2 regions of the Streptococcus thermophilus genome follow, and region 2 is predicted to be linked to the other one. Evidence: predicted binding sites of a transcription regulator. Region 2 holds the regulator's gene; the other holds the start of a gene.
The links. The regulator CtsR, encoded in region 2, represses protease genes until heat stress. The targets are predictions, from matches to a motif close to TTGGTCAAAAAAGGTCAAANA.
Positions count from the first base shown of each region.

Region 1: E3C75_RS05585 (ATP-dependent Clp protease ATP-binding subunit) is a predicted target of CtsR. The motif match lies at 1,779-1,799, and genes of this name have one in related genera.

Region 1 covers NZ_CP038020.1:1,059,119-1,063,555, forward strand. The annotation lists gene E3C75_RS05585 (ATP-dependent Clp protease ATP-binding subunit) at 1-1,727, opposite strand, end outside; gene argF (ornithine carbamoyltransferase) at 1,968-2,948, shown strand; gene E3C75_RS05595 (DUF1797 family protein) at 3,017-3,247, shown strand; gene E3C75_RS05600 (amino acid ABC transporter permease) at 3,517-4,197, shown strand; gene E3C75_RS05605 (amino acid ABC transporter ATP-binding protein) at 4,197-4,437, shown strand, end outside.
Region 2 covers NZ_CP038020.1:454,059-458,495, reverse strand. The annotation lists gene E3C75_RS02505 (ATP-dependent Clp protease ATP-binding subunit) at 1-1,764, opposite strand, end outside; gene E3C75_RS02500 (CtsR family transcriptional regulator) at 1,765-2,220, opposite strand; gene E3C75_RS02495 (COG2426 family protein) at 2,464-2,934, shown strand; gene tsf (translation elongation factor Ts) at 3,044-4,084, opposite strand; gene rpsB (30S ribosomal protein S2) at 4,195-4,437, opposite strand, start outside.

The DNA of each region.
Region 1 (4,437 bases), 610 kb from region 2:
AGACGACCATCATCAAGTATCTGAAGGAACATGTGAAGCACATCTGGGTGAGCTTTTTCAACCTCATCAAGGAGAATGAGTGAATAAGGGTTACGGCGGACCTTTTCAGTTAATTGCCCAGCTTCGTCGTAACCAACATAGCCTGGAGGAGCACCGACCAATTTAGCAACAGCGTGTTTTTCCATGTATTCTGACATGTCAAAACGAATCATACTATCAGATGAACCAAAGAGCTCGATGGCTAACTGTTTGGAGAGTTCAGTTTTACCGACTCCTGTAGGGCCTACAAATAGGAAGCTACCAATTGGGCGGTTTGGTGCACCAAGTCCAACACGATTACGGCGGATAGCTTTGGCAATCTTATCAACTGCGGCATCTTGGCCAATAACATGCGCCTTAAGGTCATCGGCGAGGTTGAGAAGTTGAGATTGTTCTTTTTCTTTTAAATCACCGATAGGAATATTGGTTTTTTGCTCGACAATGGCTTCGATATGTTTTTCAGTAATGATAGGCATATCTTGGTCTTTGATGGTTTGCTGTTGCATTTCCTTGTATTTAGCAATTTGGTCACGGAAATAAGCAGCTTTTTCAAAGTCTTCGTCACGAGTAGCCTGAGCTTTAAGATTCTCAGCTTCAATCAAACGTTTATCGAGGTCCTTAGGATCGATAAAATTGAGGGTTAAATTCATCTTAGAGCCAGATTCATCGAGAAGATCGATGGCCTTGTCTGGCAAGAAACGGTCCTGAATGTAGCGGTTGGATAATTCTGCAGCTGCAGTAATGGCTTCATCAGTGTATTTGACATGGTGGTAGTCTTGATATTTAGGCTGGATACCACGCAAAATTGTGATTGTTTCCTCAACTGTTGGCTCATCTACCTTAACAGGTTGCATACGACGTTCGAGTGCCGCATCTTTCTCAATGATACGGTATTCGTTGAGTGTTGTTGCTCCAACAAGTTGAAGCTCTCCACGGGCAAGTGCAGGTTTTAAGATGTTTCCAGCATCCATATTGCCGTCCCCAGTATTACCAGCTCCTACAATTTCATGGATTTCATCAATAAAGAGGATAACATCCTGACGTTGGCGGATTTCCTCCATGAGCTTTTGCATGCGTTCTTCGAACTGGCCGCGGATACCAGTCCCTTGAACTAGGCTTACAACATCAAGACGGATAACTTGCTTGCTTTGGAGTTTTTGTGGCACATCTCCATCAACGATTTTTTGGGCAAGTCCTTCGACTACTGCGGTCTTACCAACACCAGGTTCACCGATAAGAACAGGATTGTTCTTGGTACGGCGGTTCAGAATTTCGATGACGCGAATGATTTCTTCGTCACGACCAATGACAGGATCAATGTCTCCACGACGAGCAATATCTGTGATATTAATTCCAAATTCTTCGAGAAGGCCTTGAGGTTGTTGAGGGGCTTGTTGACGTGGTCCTCCAGGACGGCCTGGACCACCGTTTCCACGGTTACCTCCCTCTTGTGTTGGAGGTGTATTAGGAAGGTCTCCGTTAGAAGAACGGAAGTTGTTTAGGTCACTGAAGAAATCGTCGAAGAAGTTGGAACCTCCTGCTTGATTGAATTGGTTAAGGGGGTTCTCTGGATCAGATTTCATGATTTTATAACAATGTTGACAGAGGTCAACTTGTTGCTGATTACCATTTACGTTGGTATACAAATGGATACTAGCTTCATTAAGGTTACAGTTTTGGCAGAGCATATCAGTACCTCTTTCTATCTGAGTTGGGAAAGACCTTTATTTGAAAATATATTGGTCAAAAAAGGTCAAATCTATGATTCTATTATAGCATGCATTAGTTATATTGCAAGTAAAAAGAATCTATTTTTGGCAATTGAGGAACAAGATTGCTAAAAATGAGTTTTAATACAAAATTACTTGTTGAAAATACATAAATATAATATAATATTTTATATTATTCAGAATGAAAGAGAGATACCTATGACACAAACTAAATCCTTCTTGAAAGAAATCGACTTTACTAAACAGGAACTAGAGGAGTTGATTGATTTATCTATAAAATTTAAACAGTTAAAGAAAAATAGAATTCCGCATAAATATTTAGATAGTTTAAATATTGCATTGATTTTTGAAAAAACATCGACAAGAACCCGTTCAGCCTTCACTGTGGCTGGTCAGGATCTAGGAATGAATGTAACCTATCTTGGTGCTGGAGACATTCAGCTGGGTAAGAAGGAATCGGTTGTTGATACGGCCAAGGTCCTTGGTTCTATGTTTGATGGAATCGAGTACCGTGGTTTTAAACAAGAGGATGTTGAGGACTTGGCTAAGTACTCTGGTGTTCCGGTTTGGAACGGTTTGACAGATACTTGGCATCCAACTCAGATGATTGCGGATTTCATGACCTTGAAGGAGCACTTTGGTAGTCTAGAGGACTTGACCATTGCTTATATTGGAGATGGTCGTAACAATATTGCTAATTCTCTCTTGGTGACATCGGCTATCTTGGGCGTTAATGTTAAGATTATTTCGCCAGAAATACTTCAGCCAGAGGCTGATATTGTAGAGCTAGCTCAGAAACATAATAATGGGGCTGACATAACCATTACAGATGATATCTCAGAGGTTAAAGGAGTGGATATTCTCTATACTGATGTCTGGGTTTCTATGGGCGAAGAGGTAGATTTTAAATCAAGGATAGATTTACTATTGCCTTATCAAATTAACGTAGGCTTACTTGCTAAGGTCGAAAATCCAGATATCATCGTTATGCATTGTCTCCCAGCATTTCATGATCTTAATACTCAAATCGGACAAGAAATTTATGAAAAATATTGTCTGGCTGAGTTAGAAATTACAGATGAAGTATTTCATAAATACAGTGAAATCATCTTCCAAGAAGCTGAGAATCGTATGCATTCAATCAAGGCTATTATGTACAATTCCTTGAAAAATATTTAAAATTCCCCCATTTTTCCCGTAAGTGTGATAAAATAAGTAGGAAATACACAATTTATAGGAGAGATAACATGGAATCACATTTGGTGAGAATCATTAACCGTCTGGAAATGATGGCGGCTGATGGTGGTAATTCGAAACGTAATTTTGAACGTGAAGGAGTAGTTGTTGCTGAAGTATCATTTAGTAACGATCCTGAAAATGGTCCAGTGTACATATTGCGTGACGTTGAAGCTCGCGAGTCATACTCGTTTGATAGCATCGACTTGATTGCAATGGAAATCTACGATTTGCTTTACTAATAATTAATTTGGATCCTCAGATAGGGGTCCAAAAATTCAAAATGCCTGGGACTCAATAGTTTCAGGTGTTTTTTTAGGGCGAGAGTTTCGGTTTATGCTTGTTTTAATTGCAAAAAAAATGGAGTCACTTCAAAAGTTTTCGTAGAGTTTTTGATTGCTATGTCAATCATTATTTTTTTATACCGAAATATCGCATTTATAAGAAAAATACTTTATTATTATACAGTCTTCTGATATAATATTGAAGAATATTAGTAAGGAGTATCTTGATGAATTTTTCATTTCTACCACAGTTTTGGTCTTACTTTAACTATGGTGTCTTAGTAACAATTATGATTTCAGTCTGCGTGGTCTTCTTTGGAACCATCCTTGGTGTCTTGGTATCCTTGGCCAAACGTTCTGGAATCAAACCATTGGAGTGGTTAGTAAGCCTTTATGTTTGGGTTTTCCGTGGAACACCTATGGTTGTACAGATTATGATTGCTTTTAACCTTATCCATATGAATCTTCCAACTGTTCAGTTTGGGATTTTGAATCTTGATTTGTCACGTATCGTTCCAGGTATTATCGTCCTTTCTTTGAACAGTGGTGCTTATATTTCTGAGAGTGTGCGTGCAGGTATTGAGTCTATTCCTAAAGGTCAGATTGAAGCAGCTTACTCACTTGGTATCCGACCATGGAATACCATGCGTTATGTGGTCTTGCCTCAAGCTATTAAAAATATCTTGCCTGCCTTGGGTAACGAGTTTGTCACTATTATCAAGGATAGTTCACTCTTGCAAACTATCGGGGTTATGGAGTTGTGGAATGGTGCACAAACTGTTGCAACGACAACCTACTTGACTTTGACACCACTCTTGTTCGCAGCCTTCTATTATTTGATTGTGACAACGGCTATGACTGCACTTTTGAAACAAATGGAAAAACGACTTGGGAAGGGACGTAAATAATGGCAGAAACAATTATTGAGATTAAAAATCTCCACAAGTATTTTGGTAAAAACAAAGTTCTCAAAGGGATTGATTTAGATATTAAAAAAGGTGAAGTAGTGGTTATCATTGGTCCTTCAGGATCTGGTAAATCAACTTTCCTACGCTCAATGAACTTACTTGAAACGCCTACAAAAGGGGTGATTTCCTTTGAAGGTGTAGATATTACAGACAAGAGCAACGATATTTTCAAAATGCGTG
Region 2 (4,437 bases):
CATATACTCCGACATATCAAAGCGAAGCAAAGCTGATTCATCATCAAAGAGAACTTCCGCCAAAGCCTTGGCCAATTCTGTCTTACCAACACCAGTAGGTCCAAGGAACATGAAGGAGCCAATAGGACGTTTTCCAGTACGAATACCTGACTGATTACGACGAATAGCACGGCTGATAGCCGAAACCGCCTCATCTTGACCAATAACACGTTTGTGGAGTTCTGATTCAAGATTTAGGTAACGCTTGCTGTCAGTCTGCGTCATCTTCTCAACAGGGATACCTGATAAACGACTAAGAGTTTGCATAATCTGATCCGCATCTACCAAAGTAGGTTTAGGAAATTTTGCCTTTTGGTTAGCCTTATACTGTTTAACAGCAGCCCTAATATCCCCAGATATAAGTGCTTCATCCAAAGGCGTTATCTCACGTTTGGCCTCTTTTTTGATACGAACTTGAACAGTTGCACTCGCTTCATCTAAAAGGTCAATTGCCGAATCAGGCAAATTCTTACTCGTCAAATAGCGATGCGCTGCCTTGACTGCCGTCTCAACTGCCGCGTCCGTAATAGTCACACGATGATAGTCTTCATAAGACGAACGCAAACCGTTTAAAATATCGATTGCTTCAGATACACTTGGTTCTTCAATTGTAATTTTAGCAAAACGACGGGATAAAGCTGCATCTTTCTCAATATGCTTTTGGTATTCAGCTTGCGTGGTTGCTCCAACCATGTGAAGTGTCCCGCGCGCAAGGGCCGGTTTCAAAATATTAGCCGCATCCAAGGTACTATCAATACCTGAACCAGATCCAATAATCGTATGTAGTTCGTCAATAAAGAGAATGATTTTCCCATCAGCTTCAATCTCATCAATGATCTGATTCATACGCTCTTCGAAATCACCACGGAAACGTGTCCCTGCAACAACGCTCATCATGTCAAGCTCTAAGATACGCATATCAGCCAATTCAAATGGTACTTCGCCTGAAGCAATACGTTGCGCTAAACCAAGAGCAAGTGCTGTCTTACCGACACCAGCTTCACCTACCAAGACAGGATTATTCTTCGTTTTACGACTCAAAACCTGAATCATGCGTGAAATTTCTTCATCGCGTCCAATAACGGGATCAAGATTTCCTGACTCCGCTAATGCAGTTAAGTCTTTGGTATAATCTGCCAGTTCACCAGTAGATGATTGAGGAGGTTGCATCATATTGGCAAAATTCGCAGATGCTTTTGATTTCTTAGGTTTACGAAGATCGTGAATTGCCTTCAAATCTTGCTTGCTAAGACCAGCATTACGCTCCAAAGAACGTCGTAAATCTATGATGCGAGGTTTATCGCTATCATCTTTATATTGAAAACCAGCCACTTCAAGGAGGCGACAAACCATTAAATCCTTATGAAGAAGGAAGGCCATCAATACATGTTCAGACCCCACCTCTACAGCACCAGTCACACTAGCGATTCCTTGCGCCTCTTGCAACATAGCCTCTAGCGCAGGTGACTGTGCACGTAAATCGATAATATCTGATTTCGACAAGTCTTTTGGCCTCTTCTCCATAGCCAATACAGCAGCTGTCTCAATCTCTTCCGAATGAATACGGTCCTCAAAATCAGTAAATGTTAAGTAGGCTACAGATCCCGGAACCTCAACCATAGCCAGAAGCACATGCCAAGTCTCCAAGAAAGGACTTTCAAAACGCTCCGCTTCAAGCTGAGCACGATGGAAAATGGCCTGCATTTTTCTTGAATATATCGTCATCTAATTCCCTTCTCTATCCAATCTAAGTAATAGCGAGCGTAGAATACGCGAACGAATGATAGCCGCATCTTCGCCTAAAACATCATCACTAGCAGTCGCTAAAATCAAATTTCCCTCACGCTCAGTGATAATCTTTTCATCAAAAAGCAACTGAATGAGGTCTGTAAAGACTTGTTCGCTGAGCTGATCTGCCAAATTTTGCAGCAAATCATTAATCATATGGTGTTTGTCGGAGAATCTAACTTTGACAATGCGAATATAGCCGCCACCACCACGTTTGCTCTCAACAATATACCCACGACTCTCTGTAAAACGAGTCTTGATAACATAGTTAATCTGACTTGGTACTACTTGAAAAGCATCTGCTAAGTTCGAGCGTTGAATCTCAGCAGTTCCAGACTGGCCCAGCAATTCTTTAATATATTCTTCTATACTATCTGATGTATTTCTTGCCATCTTAATTCCTCCAGTCTAATTTGACTATAACTGACTATTATTATACCAAAAATGTTAGCACATGGGAAACTATACTCTCGAAAAGCTTTTTAAAGTTGTCATTGGAGAACATATAAGATACAATAGATAAGACTAAAAATAGTAGGTTTCTCAATTTTTTTACTGAAATATCCTGAACACCACGATAAAACTCACATTCCTTGAATTTTATCTCTTATTCCATTTCCTTATGAAAGGTTACTCATGAAATACATCATTGCATTCTTAATCTCTATGATTCCCCTTGTTGAACTCCGCGGAGCAGTTCCTGTTGCTATCGCCTCAGGTATTCCTTGGTGGCAGGCCCTTGTCCTTTGTGTGATTGGGAACATGCTTCCAGTTCCAATTATTTTCTTCTTCGCCCGCCGTGTTCTCAAGTGGGGTGCTGACAAACCTCTTATCGGTGGTTTCTTTACCTGGTGTCTAAAAAAAGGCCATAGTGGGGGTCAAAAGCTTGAAAAAGCTGCTGGAGACAAGGGTATCTTCTGGGCCCTTCTGCTCTTTGTAGGAATTCCACTTCCAGGAACAGGAGCTTGGACTGGTACGCTTGCAGCATCTATCCTAGACTGGGACTTTAAGCGCAGTGTTCTAGCTGTTATGCTCGGAGTTATCCTCGCAGGTATCATTATGGGAACTCTCTCCCTTCTATTTGGAGTAGACACTCTTGCTCATTAATAGAAATGTTTAGACATCTGGAGAAATGCTCAGATGTTTTCTAATTACAACAAAAAAGAAGTTACGATTGATTCACGTAACTTCTTTTCTTTTTATCTAGCAACTAGAATTAGTTGTTAAGAGCTGCTGCCATTGTGGCTGCAACTTCTGATTCAAAGTCGTTAGATGCTTTTTCAATACCTTCACCAACTTCAAAGCGAACGAATTCTACTACTGAAGCATTTACTGATTCAAGGTAAGCTTCAACTGTTTTGCTGTCGTCCATGATGTAAACTTGGGCAAGAAGAGTGTACGCTTGGTCAACTTTAGTGTTGTCAAGAATGAAGCGGTCCATTTTACCTGGGATGATTTTATCCCAGATTTTTTCTGGTTTACCTTCAGCAGCCAACTCAGCTTTGATATCTTCTTCAGCTTGAGCGATAACTTCATCAGTCAATTGAGCTTTAGATCCATATTTAAGGTGTGGAAGAGCTGGTTTATTAACCATTGCACGGCTTTCGTTATCTTGATCGATAGCATGGTTAAGTTGTGCCAATTCATCTTTAACAAATTGTTCGTCCAATTCAGAGTATGAAAGAACAGTTGGTTTCATCGCTGCGATGTGCATTGAGATTTGTTTTGCAATAGCTTCATCTCCACCTTCGATAACTGAAACAACACCGATACGTCCACCGTTGTGTTGGTAAGCTCCGAAGTGTTGTGCATCGGTTTTCTCAACAACTGCAAAACGACGTAATGAGATTTTTTCACCGATAGTAGCTGTAGCAGTTACGTATGCAGCTTCAAGAGTTTCACCTGAAGGCATAGTCAATGCAAGTGCTTCTTCATTGTTAGCTGGTTTACCTTCAGCAATCACTTTAGCTGTTTCGTTTACCAACTCAACGAATTGAGCGTTTTTCGCAACGAAGTCAGTTTCAGCGTTAACTTCAACAACTGCTGCAACGTTACCGCTAACGTAAACACCTGTCAAACCTTCAGCTGCAATACGGTCAGCTTTCTTAGCTGCTTTAGCCATACCTTTTTCTCGAAGTAATTCAATCGCTTTTTCGATATCGCCATCAACTTCAACCAATGCTTTTTTTGCGTCCATGACACCAGCACCAGATTTTTCACGCAATTCTTTAACAAGTTTAGCTGTAATTTCTGCCATTTTGTTTTTCTCCAAATTTATTTTATAAAACTAAGGGGCTGGGCTGAGCCCCGCCCCTTAGGTGTTTGTCGTATCTTTAGTGGGCAACACGCCCTAACCAATCTTAAAGATTAGTTGTTGTCACCTTCGACAACTTCAACGATTTCTTCGATTGAATCAGCTGCAGCTGCTTCTTGGAAATCTGCAGAAGCGTCTTCACCTTGATTACCTTCGATGATAGCGTCAGCCATTTTTGAAGTGATCAATTTAACGGCACGGATAGCATCATCATTAGCTGGGATGATTACATCGATCTCATCTGGATCAGCGTTTGTATCAACCATTGCTACAACTGGGATACCAAGTTTCTTAGC